Regions from separate parts of the Megasphaera sp. SC8-1 genome, predicted to be linked through region 1. Evidence: a T-box and tRNA genes for the amino acid it is inferred to sense, from the RefSeq annotation. Region 1 holds a T-box; the other holds one or more tRNA genes.

Region 1 (7,978 bases):
CCATGGTCAGTCCTCCCCTTCGAAATCGCCCAGGCGGTCCAGGGAAATGGCACCGATCTTGCCTTCACGAAATTCCTTGAGGATGAGTTTATAGGTCTTTTCCAGGTCGACGACGCCACCCGATACGATACAGCCCCGCTTGCGGCCGATGGCTTCGATCGTATCCAGGGGCTTTTCACAGAGGCTGTCCAATTTATAGCGGCCTTTCAGTTCATCCGGATACTGGGCCGACAGCTGTTCGACGAGCTGCAAGAGGACCGTTTCCATATCGAAGACCGTGTCGGAAATGGCGCCCGTCGCAGCCAGGCGGTAGGCGCTGACCTGGTTTTCCAGTTTCGGCCACAAGACGCCCGGCGTATCCAGAAGGTCGAGCTGGTCGCCGATGTGGACCCACTGCTTGCCCTTCGTTTCGCCCGGTTTATCTGCTGTCTTGGCCGCACTGCGGCGGGACAATTTATTGATGAGCGTCGACTTGCCGACATTGGGGATGCCCAGGATCATGGTCCGGACGGCACGGTTCTTGAGGCCCCTTGCCTTCCAGCGGGCCAGCTTCGGCGCTGCCAGGGAACGGACGAGGGAAATGAGCTGTTTCACGCCCTTGCCGCCTTTACTGTTCAAGGCCAGGACTTTGCGGCCCTGCTGCTTATAATAGGCCACCCATTCGTCAAGGACAGCCGGATCGGCCAGGTCGGCCTTGTTGAGGACGACGATGGACGGCTTGTCGCCGATGAGGGACTTGATCATGGGATTGGTGCTGCTCATGGGAATGCGGGCATCGACGAGTTCGATGACGACATCGATGATCTTGAGATTTTCCTGAATCAGGCGCTTGGCCTTGGCCATATGGCCGGGATACCAGTTGATTATCATAATGTTACTCCTTTGGTGATGAGAAAAAAGGGCCTTCACATGAACATTTCGCCTATCATGTAAGGACCCTTTAACTTTAATGTTTGACGTTTGATGCTTGATGTTTGATGTGAGGTTTTAAATTTTACCCATTCACATCAAACATCAAACTTTCAACTTCAAACTTACTATATTAGCCTTCTCTTGTTTCGGTGAGTTTCTGGATGTGGGCGACGACTTCGTCGATCGGTTTGGCACCTAAATCGCCTTTAGAACGGTCACGCAGGCCGAGGGTACCGTTTTCCATTTCCTTGTCGCCGACGACGGCCATGTAAGGAACTTTTTCCATCTGTGCCTTGCGGATCTTGTAGCCGATCTTTTCGCTGCTTTCATCGACTTCGACGCGGATACCCAGTTTCTTGAATTTCTTAGCCAGGTCTTTGCAGTAAGCCAGGTGTTTGTCCGAAATGGGCAGGAACTTGATCTGGACCGGAGCCAGCCATACCGGGAAAGCACCGGCATAGTTTTCAGTGATGATGCCCAGGAAGCGTTCGATACTGCCGAAGCAGGCGCGATGGACCATGACCGGACGGTGTTTCTGGCCATCTTCGCCGATGTAAGTCATGTCGAAGCGTTCCGGCATGAGCATATCGAGCTGGATGGTACCGCACTGCCAGGTACGGCCGATGGAGTCTTTCAGGTGGAAGTCCAGTTTCGGGCCGTAGAAGGCGCCGTCGCCTTCGTTGATGACGTACGGGATGTGGCGTTCTTCGATGACATCATGCAAGGTCTTGGTAGCCAGTTCCCAGATTTCGTCGGAGCCCATGGAGTCTTCCGGACGAGTGGACAATTCGACGTGGTATTCCAGGCCGAACTGTTTGTATGCCTTGTCGAAGAGGTCCATGACGCCGGAGATTTCTTCTTTCATCTGGCTCGGCAGCATGAAGATATGGGCGTCGTCCTGAGTGAAGCAGCGGACGCGGAACAAGCCGTGGAGGGCACCGTGGAGTTCGTGACGATGGACCAGGCCGAGTTCAGCCATGCGCATGGGGAAATCACGATAGCTGTGGACATTGCTCTTATAGACCAGGATGCCGCCGGGGCAGTTCATCGGTTTGATGGCATAGGGCTGTTCATCGATGGTGGTGAAATACATGTTATCGCGGTAGTGATCCCAGTGGCCGGACTGTTCCCAGAGGTGACGGTTGAGGATCAGCGGTGTCATGATTTCATCGTAATCGGCTTCGTCATGGAGTTCATGCCAGAACTTGAGCAGGTTGTTGCGCAAGATCATTCCCTTGGGATGGAAGAACGGGAAGCCCGGACCTTCTTCGTGGAAGCTGAACAAGTCGAGCTGTTTGCCCAGCTTGCGATGGTCGCGTTTTTCAGCTTCTTCCATCATCTTCAAGTATTCATCGAGTTCCGATTTCTTTTCAAAAGCGGTACCGTAAATACGCTGGAGCATCTTGTTGTGTTCATCACCGCGCCAGTAAGCGCCGGCAACGGTACGCAGTTTGAAGGCCTTGACGGCGCCTGTCGAAGCGCAGTGCGGACCGGCACAGAGGTCGACGAAGTCGCCCTGGCGGTAGAGGGAGATGACAGCATCTTCCGGAAGGTCTTCAATGAGTTCTACTTTATAATCCTGACCGGCGTCTTTGAAGAGCTTCAAAGCATCGGCGCGGGACAAGACTTCTTTAGTGATAGGGAGGTTTTCTTTGACGATCTTGGCCATTTCAGCTTCGATAGCGGCGAAGTCTTCCTGTGTGAAACGGTGTTCTGTATCGAGGTCGTAGTAGAAACCGTTTTCAATGGACGGGCCAATAGCAAATTTAACACCCGGGAAGAGGTGCTGGATAGCCTGAGCCATGACATGAGATGCTGTATGGCGGAGGGTATCTTTCCCTTCCTGGTCGGCGAAGGTGAGAAATTCAACGGTCGAACCGTCGACGATAGTTTCACGGAGGTCCGTGACTTCACCATTGACTTTTGCTACTAATACTTTCTTTGCAAGACTGTTGCTGAGCTGTTTGACAGCTTCGGCAAGAGAGATGCCATCGGGAAACTGTTTTTTGCTTCCGTCTTTTAATACTAATTCTGCCATTACAAACATCCTCCTTAATAAAAAAAAGCTCTCGTCCTCAAGGGACGAGAGCTTAACTCACGTGGTTCCACCCTAGTTCACCAGAAAAAAATTCCGATGTACTCAAGCGCGATAACGGGGCGGCCGGAATCCCCTACTCAGTTCGGAGATTCAGCTCCAAGGCGGTAACTCGCTAGGCTTCATAAGGCACTCACACCACTGTGCCTCTCTCTGGAATAAAGGGACTATCGAGTCATATCCTTTTCAAAGCTTCTTACATATCTCTATGTATGCGTAAATTATACGGCACGAGATGAGGCTTGTCAAGGGTGTGGTGTGCAAAGGTTTCGGATATCATACAAATATTCGTCTGGCAATCGTTTGTCGTGGGTCGTTTGCCGTGGTTCGAAGAATATTCGCCAAACGGCAAACGCCAAACGAACCACAAAAAGGCTACTGCAAATGCAGTAGCCTTTTTATTATGCACGGTTAGATAACTTATGCAATGCCTTTCTGTTTCTTGATGGCTTCTGTGAGGAGCGGGAGAACTTTGAAGACATCGCCTACGATACCATAGTCGCAGACTTTGAAGATCGGAGCATCTTCGTCTTTGTTGATAGCGATGATGCAGTCAGAACCAGTCATGCCTGCCAAGTGCTGGATAGCACCGGAAATAGCGCATGCAATGTAGATCTTCGGACCAACTGTTTTACCAGTCTGGCCAACCTGATGGAGAGCATCGATCCAGCCAGCGTCAACAGCTGCACGGGATGCACCAACAGCGCCGCCGAGGACGTCTGCACATTCTTTGAGGATACCGGTCTTGAACGGTTCTTCACTGTTCATGCCACGGCCGCCAGCAACGATAACGTCAGCGTCTTCGATTTTAACGCCTTCGCCGCCCAATTTGATGAGTTCGACGAATTTGGTCATGAAGTCAGCATCGGAGAGGTTAGCTTTCTTTTCGATAACTTCGCCAGTTGCAGAAGGATCTGCTTCCGGTTTTTTGAAGACATGCGGACGGACAGTACCCATCTGCGGACGGTTGTCCGGGCAGATGATTTCAGCCATGATGTTGCCGCCGAGAGCCGGACGGGTCCATACGATGGTCTTTTTGTCGTCGTCAACGCCGAGCTGCGTGCAGTCAGCGGTGAGGCCAGTCTTCAAGGAATTAGCGACACGCGGGCCGAGGTCACGGCCGATGTTGGTAGCGCCAACGAGGAATACGTTCGGTTTTTCTTCATGGAAGAAATCGCAAATAACTTTTGCATAAGCCGTCGTATTGTAATGTTCGAGCTGAGGATCATCATAAACGTATACTTTATGAGCACCGTGAGCGATAAGTTCCTGAGCCAACGGTTTTACGTCTTTACCAATGAGGATTGCACCGACTTCGTCGCCGATGGTGTCAGCCAAGATGCGAGCCTGGCCCAACAATTCGAAAGATACATCACGTAATTTGCCTTCGAACTGTTCAGCAATTACATAAATGCCTTTATATTCTGCTAAATCCATTTTCACTGTTCCTCCTTAGATTAAATGATTTTCTGGGCAACCAGTTTTTCCATGACCTGGTCGACGATTGCCTGTTCGTTGTCATCTTCAACTTTGAGAACGAGACCACCGGATCTCTGAGGCGGTGTGAAAATCTTACGGACTTTAGTCGGAGAGCCAGACAAACCGATCTGAGCGTCGTCAGCTGCAACAGCAGCAGCGTCCAAGTTCGGGATTTCGCGGCGTTTTGCTTTCATCGTGCCACGAATGGTCGGGAAACGCGGTTCGTTCAAGTCTTTAACAGCGGTAATCAATACCGGGAAGTTAGCTTCTGTTACGATGTAGCCTTCTTCGTTTTCCTGCTGAACAGTAACTTTGTCGCCTTCGACTTTGATGTCGCGGGCATACGTAATCTGAGGAATACCGAGTTCGCAAGCGATCTGCGGGCCAACCTGTGCGGTATCGCCGTCAATAGCCTGTTTGCCGCAGAGGATGATATCGAACTGTTCGATACCTTTGTCAGCAGCCAATTTTTTGATAGCCTGTGCCAAAGCATAGCCCGTAGCTAACGTATCGGAACCACCGAGTTTGCGGTCGGACAGAAGATAAGCATCGTCAGCGCCCATTGCAAGGCCTTCACGAAGAACGTCTTTTGCCTGATCAGGACCCATCGAGAGAAGTGTGATTTTTACGTCTTTGTCAGCATCTTTCAATGCGAGAGCTGCTTCCAAAGCGTTCTGGTCGAAGGGGTTAAAAATGTTAGGAACACCAGCGCGGATGACCGTATGTTTTACGGGGTCAATCTTAACTTCTGCAGTGTCCGGAACCTGTTTGACACATACCAATATTTCCATTTACGTTTGCCTCCTAAAATCTTTTTTTATGTAACGGGCCCAGCAAAGGGCCAGGCCCGAGCATAAACTTCAATTATCTTAACAGAGCACCACCTGTAACCATGAGCTGAACTTCGTTCGTGCCTTCGTAGATCTGAGTGATCTTAGCATCGCGCATGTGACGAGCAACCGGATATTCTTCGCTGTAGCCATAGCCGCCGAAGATCTGGACAGCTTCGGTCGTTACGCGCATAGCGACGTCGGAAGCAACGCGTTTTGCGATAGCAGCGTCAACGGTGAAGGGTTTGCCTTCCTGTTTCTTGCAAGCAGCTTTGTAAACGAGGTTACGAGCAGCTTCGATCTGCATCTTCATGTCAGCCAGTTTGAAGGAAATGGACTGGAATTTGCAGAGCGGTTTGCCGAACTGTACACGCTGTTTGGAGTATTCAACAGCATCTGCCAAAGCAGCTTCTGCAATGCCGAGAGCCTGAGCAGCAACGCCGATACGGCCGCCGTCCAAGGTCATCATAGCAATCTTGAAGCCTTTGCCTTCTTCGCCGAGCATGTTTTCAGCCGGAACTTTGACGTCCTGGAATACGAGTTCCATGGTCTGCGAAGTATGGATGCCCATCTTGTCTTCTTTCTTGCCGTAAGTGAAGCCCGGAGTACCGTCTTCGAGGATGAAGGCTGTAATGCCGTGGTTGCCTTTGCTCTTATCGGTCATAGCGAAGACGATGTAGATGTCAGCAGCGCCGCCGTTGGTGATGAAGATCTTGGAGCCGTTCAACGTGTAAGTGCCGTCATCGTTCTTAGTAGCAATGGTCTGCTGGCCGGAAGCATCAGTACCTGCGTTCGGTTCGGTCAAGCCGAAAGCGCCGAGTTTAGTGCCTTCAACCAAAGGAACGAGGAATTTTTCTTTCTGAGCTTCTGTACCGAACTGCCAAATCGGGTTAGCGCAAAGGGAAACCGTTGCCGACAAGGTGATAGCAACACCAGCGTCGTATTTAGCCAATTCTTCAACAGCGAGGATGTAGCTCAAAACGTCGCCGCCGTCATCGCCGGAACCGCCGTATTTTTCTTCGAAGTAAGCGCCGGTAATACCGAGGCTGAGCAATTCGTCGATGAGTTCTTTGTCATAAATACCTTTGTGGTCGCGTTCCGTAACGGTCGGTGCTAATTTCTTTTCGCCGAAATCATGAGCGAGTTTTAAGAAGTCCTGTTGAATATCTGTTAAGTTAAAATCCATGATGTTTCCACTCTCCTTAGTGTATAGTTAGTTTAGTAAAGCCATAAGATAAAAACCTGAACACTGAGGCGATACATTTCCAGGCAGGAAATCCTGTTTGGATATATATTCACACCGCCTCACTGCTTACAAGTGCATTGTACAACTTTTCACATGTTAAATCAATAGCAAAAAGCCTATAAACCACAATATCACTATTCCATTTTCTCATCCTAAAACTTTAACAAGACTTTTTTGTACTAATAGAGGTAAAAAGATTAAAATCTTCTTGACACGGTACGCCTTGTTTTTCCAATATACGCTATTGTACGTATACCTAACTATACTGGTTACAAATATTAAGGAAAGCTTACTGTTGTATTATAGCACGGATACCCCGGAAGTTGTCAAGGATATGTGCTGTAATTCCCCAAATTTTATAATTTTCATACGTATAAATCTTTACGTTATAAGTACGGCGCGGTTTCCAGCCCTTCTGGGATGACAGGGCCAGACCTTTCGGAAAGCCCGGTGCCGGCCGGGTGGCCAGTTCGATGCGGCCGATTTCCGGGTCATGCTCGTCGAACCAGGCTAAGGGAACGGTAAAAGTATGGTCCACTTCCCCCTGGCTGAGGACAAACCGGTCCGTATCCATATAAGCGGCAAAGGGCCATACCGTGACGCCTACAGGCGATTCCATGTAATCCAAAGGGCCCCAGACGTGGATATGAGACGGATCGACGCCGAGTTCTTCATTCGTCTCCCTGAGGGCTGCTGCCAGGGCGCTGTCGTCGCCATCGTCGATACGGCCGCCGGGGAAACAGACGTCGCCAGGCTGCCAGCCCAGCTTGCTGCTGCGCACTTCGAACACGACCTGTTCTTGCCCGTCTTTGTAAATAATCGGTACTAAGACGGCACAAGCCCGCGTATTCATGCAGGTATTCTGACGGACAACGCGGTCCGGCCAGGGCTTAAAAGCGTTCATAGACGACTCCCTTCTAATAAAAAGACTAAGTTCAAAGAAGTACAAAGTAAAAGAGGCTGTCTTCACGCGACAGCCTCTTTTGAATTTTAACTATTTTATGACGATGTTGATGATTTTCTTCGGTACGACGATGAATTTAACCACTTTCTTATCGCCAATAAATTCCTTGATATGCGGTAAGGCCAGGACTTGTTCCTGCAAAGCGTCCTTATCGATATCGACGGCGACGGTCAGGCGGTCGCGGACCTTGCCATTGATCTGGACAGGCAGTTCGATTTCGTCGACGACGAGAGCCGATTTGTCGACTTCCGGCCAATCCTGGGCATGGACGCTGCCTTCAAAACCACAGAGCTGCCAGAGTTCTTCCGTAATATGCGGCGTGAACGGTGCCAGGAGCTTGAGCAGGTTCTTGTTGGCTTCCAGGGCAACGGCCTTATGGATGGTCTTGTTAGCGCCGACATAGGCATGCATGGCATTGACGTATTCCATGATCGAGCTGACAGCCGTGTTGA
Region 2 (7,978 bases), on a different contig from region 1:
CACGAATTATAGAAAAAAAGGTCGTACGCTTTAGTACGCAGGGGGCGGAACCATGTTTAAAACATTGCTGTCAAGGCGGTCGGAAGAGCCATTCTTCCTGATTACGGTCTTGCTGCTTATCATCATTGCCGTATATAATTGGGTCATCGCCTTATTGGCGCTGATCCTCATTGGCGGAGCCTATGTCCTGACCCGCAAGAACCATAACGAACGCAACCGGGAAATCAGCCAGTTCTTCGATGCTATCTCAAAGAGCGTCGATCAGGCTTCGACGTATGCCGTGCAGAATTTACCTATTGGCATTGCCATCATCGACATGCAGTCCAATTTGTGCTGGGCTAACAGTGTTTTCCGCGACTGGGTCGGCGACATCGACAACGACCAGCAGTTGGATCATATCATGCCGAACTTGAAAGTCGATAAGTTTTGGGGAAAATCGGGGTATTTCTTTGAACACATCGGTGAACGCTATTACCGCGTCGTTTACAAGTATTTGCAGACCGAAGCGGCTGATGATGACAATTACCTCATCCTTTATTTTGAAGATATTACCGATACGGAACGGCAGAAGCTAAATTCCCTGGCGGCTGTCCCTGTTTTCTGCGATATCGAGATCGACAACCTGGAAGAAGTGGCCAAGGGGATGACGGCCGTCCAGCGGGCTACGCTGGTGACCAACGTCAACAACTGCCTCATCGGCGAACTATCCGGCCATAATTGCTTCATCTGGGCTTATGGCAATGAAAAATATATTGCCTGCATGAGCCGGGACACGTTGGAATATTATAAGGAAGACAATTTTTCTTTCCTGGAAAAGATACGTTCCATCCATACGGTCAACCGCATCCCCGTGACGCTCAGTATGGGCATTGCCCTCTTCCCGAGCGAAGTCATTGCAGCCGGTAAGGCCAATTTCAGTGAACTGGCTACGAAAGCCCGGGCTGGCCTCGACCTGGCTCTGGGCCGCGGCGGCGACCAGGTCGTCGTCTATGAAGAAGACGGGTCGCCTCATTTTTATGGCGGCAAGACGCGCTGCGTCGAAAAGAACACCCGCGTCCGGGCCCGCGTCGTCGCCCAGGCGATTCACGAACTCATCGATACGTGCGACATGGTCCTGGTCATGGGCCATGAACGGGAAGATTACGACAGCATCGGTGCTGCCGTCGGCGTGGCCCACATGGCACGTCTGGCAGGCAAGCCGGTACACGTCGTCGTCAGCAACCAGACCGATGCCATCCGGCGCCTGGAAAACCAGATCATGGACAATCCGGACTTCAAGGACCTGCTCATTTCGGCAGAGACGGCCGAGAACATCTGCAACAGCCAGACTCTGCTGTTCATCGTCGATACCCATCGCCCGGACATGACCGTTGCGCCGGCCTTGCTGGAAGAAACGGACCGCCGCGTCGTCATCGACCATCACCGCCGCAGTTCGGACTTCATCAAGAAGCCCCTGCTGACCTATACGGAAACGTCGAGCTCTTCGACGAGTGAATTGGTCACGGAACTCTTGCAGTATTTCCAGGAAGATGTAGAATTGTCTAAGATAGAGGCGACAGCCCTCTATGCCGGCATCATCGTCGACACTAAGAACTTCGCTGTCCAGACCGGCGTTCGCACCTTTGATGCCGCGTCGTACCTGCGCCGCTGCGGGGCCGATCCCGATATCGTCCGCGAACTGTTCAGCTGCGATTTCGATACGGTCAAGGACAGGGCCGCTATTTTGTCGGGCGCCCAGATCAGCGACGGTGTCGCCATGGCCAGCTGTCCCAAGGGACAGCAAAATGCTACAATCATTGCCGCTCAGGTCGCGGATATGCTGATCAACATCGACCATGTCGAAGCCAGCTTCACCTTCTATTATCTCGCCGATGACTGCATCGGCGTCAGTGCCCGCTCCAAGGGCGAAATCAATGTGCAATTAGTCATGGAAGCCCTGGGCGGCGGCGGTCATCGCACGGTGGCCGGTGCCCAGCTCCGTGGCCGTACCCTGGCGGAAGCCCAGGGGGACGTCATGGCAGCGCTCCATGAAATCATAGACAAAGATAAGGAGATTGATGAAAAATGAAAGTAATCTTATTACAGGATGTAAAGAAACTCGGTAAAAAAGGGGATATCATCGAAGTATCGGAAGGCTATGGCCGCAATTTCCTCCTGCCCCGCAAGTTAGCTGCTCCGGGCACGTCGGAAAACCTCAATGATGCCAAACAGAAGAAAGCCGCTGCCAAGCATAAAGCCCAGGTCGCTTCGGATGAAGCTGTCATCCTGGCCAGCCAGCTGAAAAAAGTTGAACTCACCATTCCCGTCAAAGTCGGCGAAGGCGGCAAAGTCTTCGGTGCCATTACGGGTAAGAACATCAGCGAAGCTGCGAAGGCCCAGTATGACATCGATTTGGACAAGAAGAAGGTAGAGATCAAGGATCCGATTAAATCGCTCGGCGATTATGATGTTACCATCCGCGTCCATCCGACGATTACCAGTGTCATCAAAATACACGTTGTAGAAGGCTGATCATAAGCCATAAGGGGATACAATGAAAGAATTATTGGACAAATTATTACAGCGCCATAAGTACCTCGAACCGACGGCGGAGGAAGAACTCCGCCGCCAGGTCAACGTGCTTTATGGCGCTTTTACTGGTCTTATAGGGTCTGAGAAGATGGTCCTTCGGGCCAGCAAATACTCGGCCCTGTCGTATATCCATTCTGAAGATCCACGCCAGCGCCTGGTCGGCCTGCAGCGCCTGATCTACGAAGACGTCTCGTATGATAAAGTGCCTGATGACGAGGAAGTCATCAACGTCCTCAACGAGCTGGAAATGGTCCTGGCTGAAATGCTGGCCCGCCAGGCCGTCGAAGAACGACTGGAAAAGAAAATCAGCCAGCGCATGGATGAAAAGCAGCAGGAATACGTGCGGGAAATCAAGATGGAACTCATCAAGGAAGAACTGCACGATGTAGAAACGCCGCAGACCAAACGGAAACTCAAGGAACTGGACGACTTGGAAAAAGTCAGCCTGACGGAATCGGTCATGGAACGGGTCCGTCCCAAGCACCTCAGCGCCATCGTCGGCCAGGAACGGGCTGTCGAAGCCATGCAGAGCAAATTGGCATCGGTTTATCCGCAGCACCTGCTCCTTTACGGACCGCCGGGAGTCGGCAAGACGACGGCTGCCCGCATCGTCCTGGACGAAGCCAAGAAGCTGCCCTTCACGCCCTTTGGTCCCGATGCGCCCTTTGTCGAAACAGACGGCACGACGCTGCGCTGGGATTCGCGGGATATGACCAACCCCCTCATCGGTTCGGTCCACGATCCGATTTACCAGGGTGCCCGCCGCGATCTGGCCGATACAGGTATACCGGAACCGAAACCGGGCCTGGTCACAGAAGCCCACGGCGGTATCCTGTTCATCGATGAAATCGGAGAAATGGACCCGATGCTGCTCAACAAGCTGCTCAAGGTCATGGAAGACAAGCGGGTCCGTTTTGAATCGGCTTATTACGATGAAGATGACCCGAATGTGCCGAAATATATCAAGAAACTCTTTGCCGAAGGCGCACCGGCCGATTTCATCCTCATCGGTGCGACGACGCGGGACCCGTCGGAAATCAATCCGGCCATCCGGTCGCGGTGTGCGGAAGTCTTTTTTGAACCCCTCGTCCCGGCGGATATCGAACAGATTGTGACCAACGCCGCTGTCCAGTTAGGGGCAGAACTCGAAGAAGGTGTAGCCAGGATGATCAGTGAATTTACCATTGAAGGCCGGAAGGCTGTCAATATCCTGGCCGATACCTACGGCCTGGCTGTCTTTAAATCGGGGTCCAAGGACCATGTGCGCATCACCTGCGACCATGTCCGCCGCGTCGCCCAGATCAGCCGCCTCGTGCCTTACGTGACGGAGAAAGCCAGCGATACGCCGGTCGTCGGCAAGGTCTTCGGTCTCGGCGTCGCCGGTTACCTCGGATCGGCCATTGAAATCGAAGCCGTCGCTTTCCCGGCACGGGCGCCGGGGAAGGGCTACTACCGGTTCAACGACACAGCCGGTTCCATGGCCAAGGATTCCATGTTCAACGCCGCCGCTGTCGTCCGCCGCATGACGGGGAAGGAACTGTCTGATTACGACGTCAACATCAACTTCATCGGCGGCGGCAATATCGACGGCCCGTCTGCAGGCTGTGCCATTACGACAGCCCTCATTTCGGCCATTACGGGGACGCCGGTCCGCCAGGATATGGCCCTGACCGGAGAAATTTCCATCCAGGGGCAGGTCAAGCCCGTTGGCGGTGTCTTTGAAAAGGCTTATGGCGCCCGCCAGGCCGGCATGAAGGGCATCATCATCCCAGAGGAAAATGCCCACGACATCCCGGAACGCCATTTGGGTCTCCATATCCACTATGCCGTCACCATCGACGATGTATTGAAATTGATGTTAGTCAAACAGGGGGAATCATAATATGGAACAGCGGATTCCACCGCAGAATGTAGAAGCAGAACAGGCCGTCCTGGGGGCCATGCTCTTATCCCATGATGCCGTCATCGTCGCCATGGAAAAGCTCCAGCCCCGGGATTTTTACCGCGATGCCCATCGCATCATCTTTGAAGCCATGGAACATCTTCATCGGGAGAACAAGGAAATCGACGTCATCACCTTGCCGGAAGAATTGAACCGCATGAAAAAAATGGACGACGTCGGCGGCGTCGGCTATGTCCTGAATCTTCCCAATATGGTAGGGACGGCGTCGAACGCCGAATACTATGCCAATATCGTCGTCGAGAAGGCCCTGTCCCGGAATCTCATTTCCACCTGTACCGAGCTGGCGACAGAAGCCTATGACGGCGAGAAGAAAACGGAAGACCTCCTGGACGATGCCGAACGGCGTATCCTTCAGTTATCGGATACGAAGAACCGCGGCGATTTTGCTTCCGTCGGGACCGTCGTCGAAGCGACCCTCGATAAAATCACCAAGCTCTATGAAAATAAAGCGGGCCTGACGGGCCTGCCGACGGGATTCCGCGACCTGGACCGCATGACGTCGGGTTTGCAGCCGTCAGACTTGATCCTGGTCGCTGCCCGGCCGAGTATGGGCAAGACGGCCTTTACCCTGAACATCGCCCAGAACGTCGGCGTCCGCCAGCATAAGACGGTGGCCTTCTTTTCCCTGGAAATGTCTCAGGAACAGCTCGTCCAGCGACTGCTCTGCCAGATTGCCCATATCGATTCGCAGAAACTGCGCACAGGCCAGCTCAACAGCGATGAAGAATGGACGCGCCTGACCGATGCCTGCGACAAGCTCTATGAATCGCCTATTTATATCGACGATACGCCGGGCATTTCCGTCGCCGAAATGCGCTCGAAGGCGCGGCGCCTCAAATCGGAACACGGCCTGGACCTGATCATCGTCGACTATCTGCAGCTCATGCAGGGTCGTAATGCCGAAAGCCGGCAGCAGGAAATCTCCGAGATTTCCCGCTCCCTCAAGGCCCTGGCGCGGGAACTGAAAGTGCCGCTCATCGCCTTGTCCCAGCTCAGCCGAAGCGTCGAAAGCCGGCAGGATAAACGACCCATGCTCAGTGACCTCCGCGAATCGGGGGCCCTGGAACAGGATGCGGACATCGTTTCCTTCTTGTATCGCGAAGATTACTACGACAAGGAAACGGAGAACCAGCACATCACCGAGGTCATCCTGGCCAAGCACCGCAATGGCCCTGTCGGGTCGGTCAAATTGTACTTCAAGAACGAGTTCACGTTGTTCCTCAACCTGGATACGCAGCATGAAGGCTAGTTTGACAAATTAATTTAAAAAAAGTGAAAAAAGTACTTGCATTATTCCGTGGGGTATAGTATACTAATCAAGTCAGCGGTTCTGACAGAGATTTTTGAAACGAGGTTCTGCCTCGTCAGAAGAAATAAGAAAAGCTGATAAAAAAGTTCTTGACAGAACGTCAGTCCTTTGATATAATAGACTACGTTCCACGGAACAGTAAGCCAACGTAGCTCAATTGGTAGAGCAACTGACTTGTAATCAGTAGGTTGTAGGTTCAAGTCCTATCGTTGGCTCCAGTAAATGGTGGGGTTCCCGAGTGGCTAAAGGGAGCAGACTGTAAATCTGCCGGCGTTTGCCTTCGAAGGTTCGAATCCTTCCCCCACCACCAATTATCGCGGGGTGGAGCAGTTGGTAGCTCGTCGGGCTCATAACCCGAAGGTCGTAGGTTCAAGTCCTGCCCCCGCTACCAAATTTTTTTACTGCAAGGTAAAAAACAACTTCATAATTGGCTTTGACCAGTTCATAAGCTGTTGTAGCTCAGTCGGTAGAGCGTATCCTTGGTAAGGATAAGGTCACCGGTTCAATCCCGGTCAATAGCTCCACACATGGCGGCTTAGCTCAGTTGGCTAGAGCATGCGGTTCATACCCGCAGTGTCCAGAGTTCGAATCTCCGAGCCGCCACCACACTAATAACCTCGTGCATACGAGGTTATTTCTATATGCAAAAATATTTTTTGTTTAAATTTATCTTTTTTTTAAGCAAAGAGTATGGATGTGTGATAGAATACAAGTGGGTAGCTGTTTTTTTTCCTAAAGGAGGAAATGATTACAATGGCAAAAGAACATTATGAAAGAACAAAACCGCATGTCAATATCGGTACGATTGGTCACGTCGACCATGGCAAAACGACATTGACGGCTGCTATTACGAAAGTATTAGCAAAGAAGGGCTTTGCCAAGTTCGAAGATTACTCCGATATTGACAAGGCACCGGAAGAACGTGAACGTGGTATTACGATCAATACGGCGCACGTCGAATATGAAACGGAAAAACGCCACTATGCACATGTTGACTGCCCGGGGCATGCTGACTATGTCAAGAACATGATCACCGGTGCTGCTCAGATGGATGGTGCTATCCTCGTTGTATCCGCAGCTGACGGCCCGATGCCGCAGACTCGTGAACACATCCTGCTGGCCCGCCAGGTCGGCGTACCGGCTATCGTCGTATACCTCAACAAAGCTGACCAGGTCGACGACCCGGAACTGATTGAACTCGTTGAAATGGAAGTCCGTGACCTCCTGACTGAATATGATTATCCTGGCGATGAAGTTCCTATCATCGTAGGTTCTGCATTGAAAGCCCTCGAAGGCGATCCGGAAGCTGAAAAATCCATCCTCGACTTGATGGATGCCGTCGACAGCTACATTCCGACTCCGCAGCGTCCGACAGACCAGCCGTTCCTGATGCCTGTCGAAGACGTCTTCACCATTACAGGCCGCGGCACCGTTGCTACAGGTCGTGTCGAACGCGGTACGATTAAAGTCGGTGACCCTGTCGAAATCGTCGGCCTCGCCGATAAACCGAAAGATACGGTCGTTACGGGCGTTGAAATGTTCCGTAAGATCCTCGACCTCGCTGAAGCAGGCGACAACATCGGCGCCTTGCTCCGCGGCATCGACCGTAAAGATGTCGAACGCGGCCAGGTCCTGGCTAAACCGGGCACCATTCATCCGCACACGAAATTCAAGGCTCAGGTCTATGTCCTGACCAAAGATGAAGGCGGCCGTCATACGCCGTTCTTCAACGGCTATCGTCCGCAGTTCTACTTCCGTACCACTGACGTAACGGGCGTCATCAACCTGCCGGAAGGCACGGAAATGTGCATGCCTGGCGATAACGTCAAGATGGATGTCGAACTCATCACACCGATTGCTATTGAAGCAGGCCTGCGCTTCGCTATCCGTGAAGGCGGCCGTACCGTAGGTGCCGGTGTCGTATCCGAAATCGAAGGCTAAAATATTGTTTGATCGTTGACTGTCAACTTCAAACTTGAAAAAGAGGCTGTCGCATATGCGACGGCCTCTTTTTTGCGTGCCTTTATGCACAAGGTCACAGACCGTGAAAGATTTATCGCCTGGCTGCGATTTCGTAGGGGTCGCCCAAAGGGCGACCCGCTTGATTCTGAGGGAATCGCGGTTACAGTAATATG

Evidence for each region. The T-box of region 1 lies ahead of thrS (threonine--tRNA ligase). A T-box ahead of a tRNA ligase gene usually reads a tRNA of that ligase, here a tRNA-Thr.
Region 2: it encodes a tRNA-Thr, which carries the amino acid that the T-box ahead of thrS (threonine--tRNA ligase) is inferred to sense. The anticodon was not compared.

Annotation. Positions count from the first base shown of each region.
Region 1 is NZ_JANFQH010000027.1:38,538-46,515, reverse strand. It holds gene NOS26_RS08440 (ribonuclease HII) at 1-4, opposite strand, end outside; gene ylqF (ribosome biogenesis GTPase YlqF) at 7-870, opposite strand; gene thrS (threonine--tRNA ligase) at 1,043-2,950, opposite strand; T-box leader at 2,988-3,206, opposite strand; gene NOS26_RS08425 (electron transfer flavoprotein subunit alpha/FixB family protein) at 3,428-4,444, opposite strand; gene NOS26_RS08420 (electron transfer flavoprotein subunit beta/FixA family protein) at 4,465-5,277, opposite strand; gene NOS26_RS08415 (acyl-CoA dehydrogenase) at 5,351-6,502, opposite strand; gene NOS26_RS08410 (CoA pyrophosphatase) at 6,852-7,466, opposite strand; gene leuS (leucine--tRNA ligase) at 7,557-7,978, opposite strand, start outside.
Region 2 is NZ_JANFQH010000013.1:65,581-73,558, forward strand. It holds gene NOS26_RS05160 (YybS family protein) at 1-34, shown strand, start outside; gene NOS26_RS05165 (DHH family phosphoesterase) at 53-2,068, shown strand; gene rplI (50S ribosomal protein L9) at 2,065-2,511, shown strand; gene lonC (Lon family ATP-dependent protease) at 2,534-4,453, shown strand; gene dnaB (replicative DNA helicase) at 4,455-5,783, shown strand; tRNA gene NOS26_RS05185 (tRNA-Thr) at 5,986-6,061, shown strand; tRNA gene NOS26_RS05190 (tRNA-Tyr) at 6,068-6,153, shown strand; tRNA gene NOS26_RS05195 (tRNA-Met) at 6,159-6,234, shown strand; tRNA gene NOS26_RS05200 (tRNA-Thr) at 6,292-6,367, shown strand; tRNA gene NOS26_RS05205 (tRNA-Met) at 6,373-6,449, shown strand; gene tuf (elongation factor Tu) at 6,597-7,784, shown strand.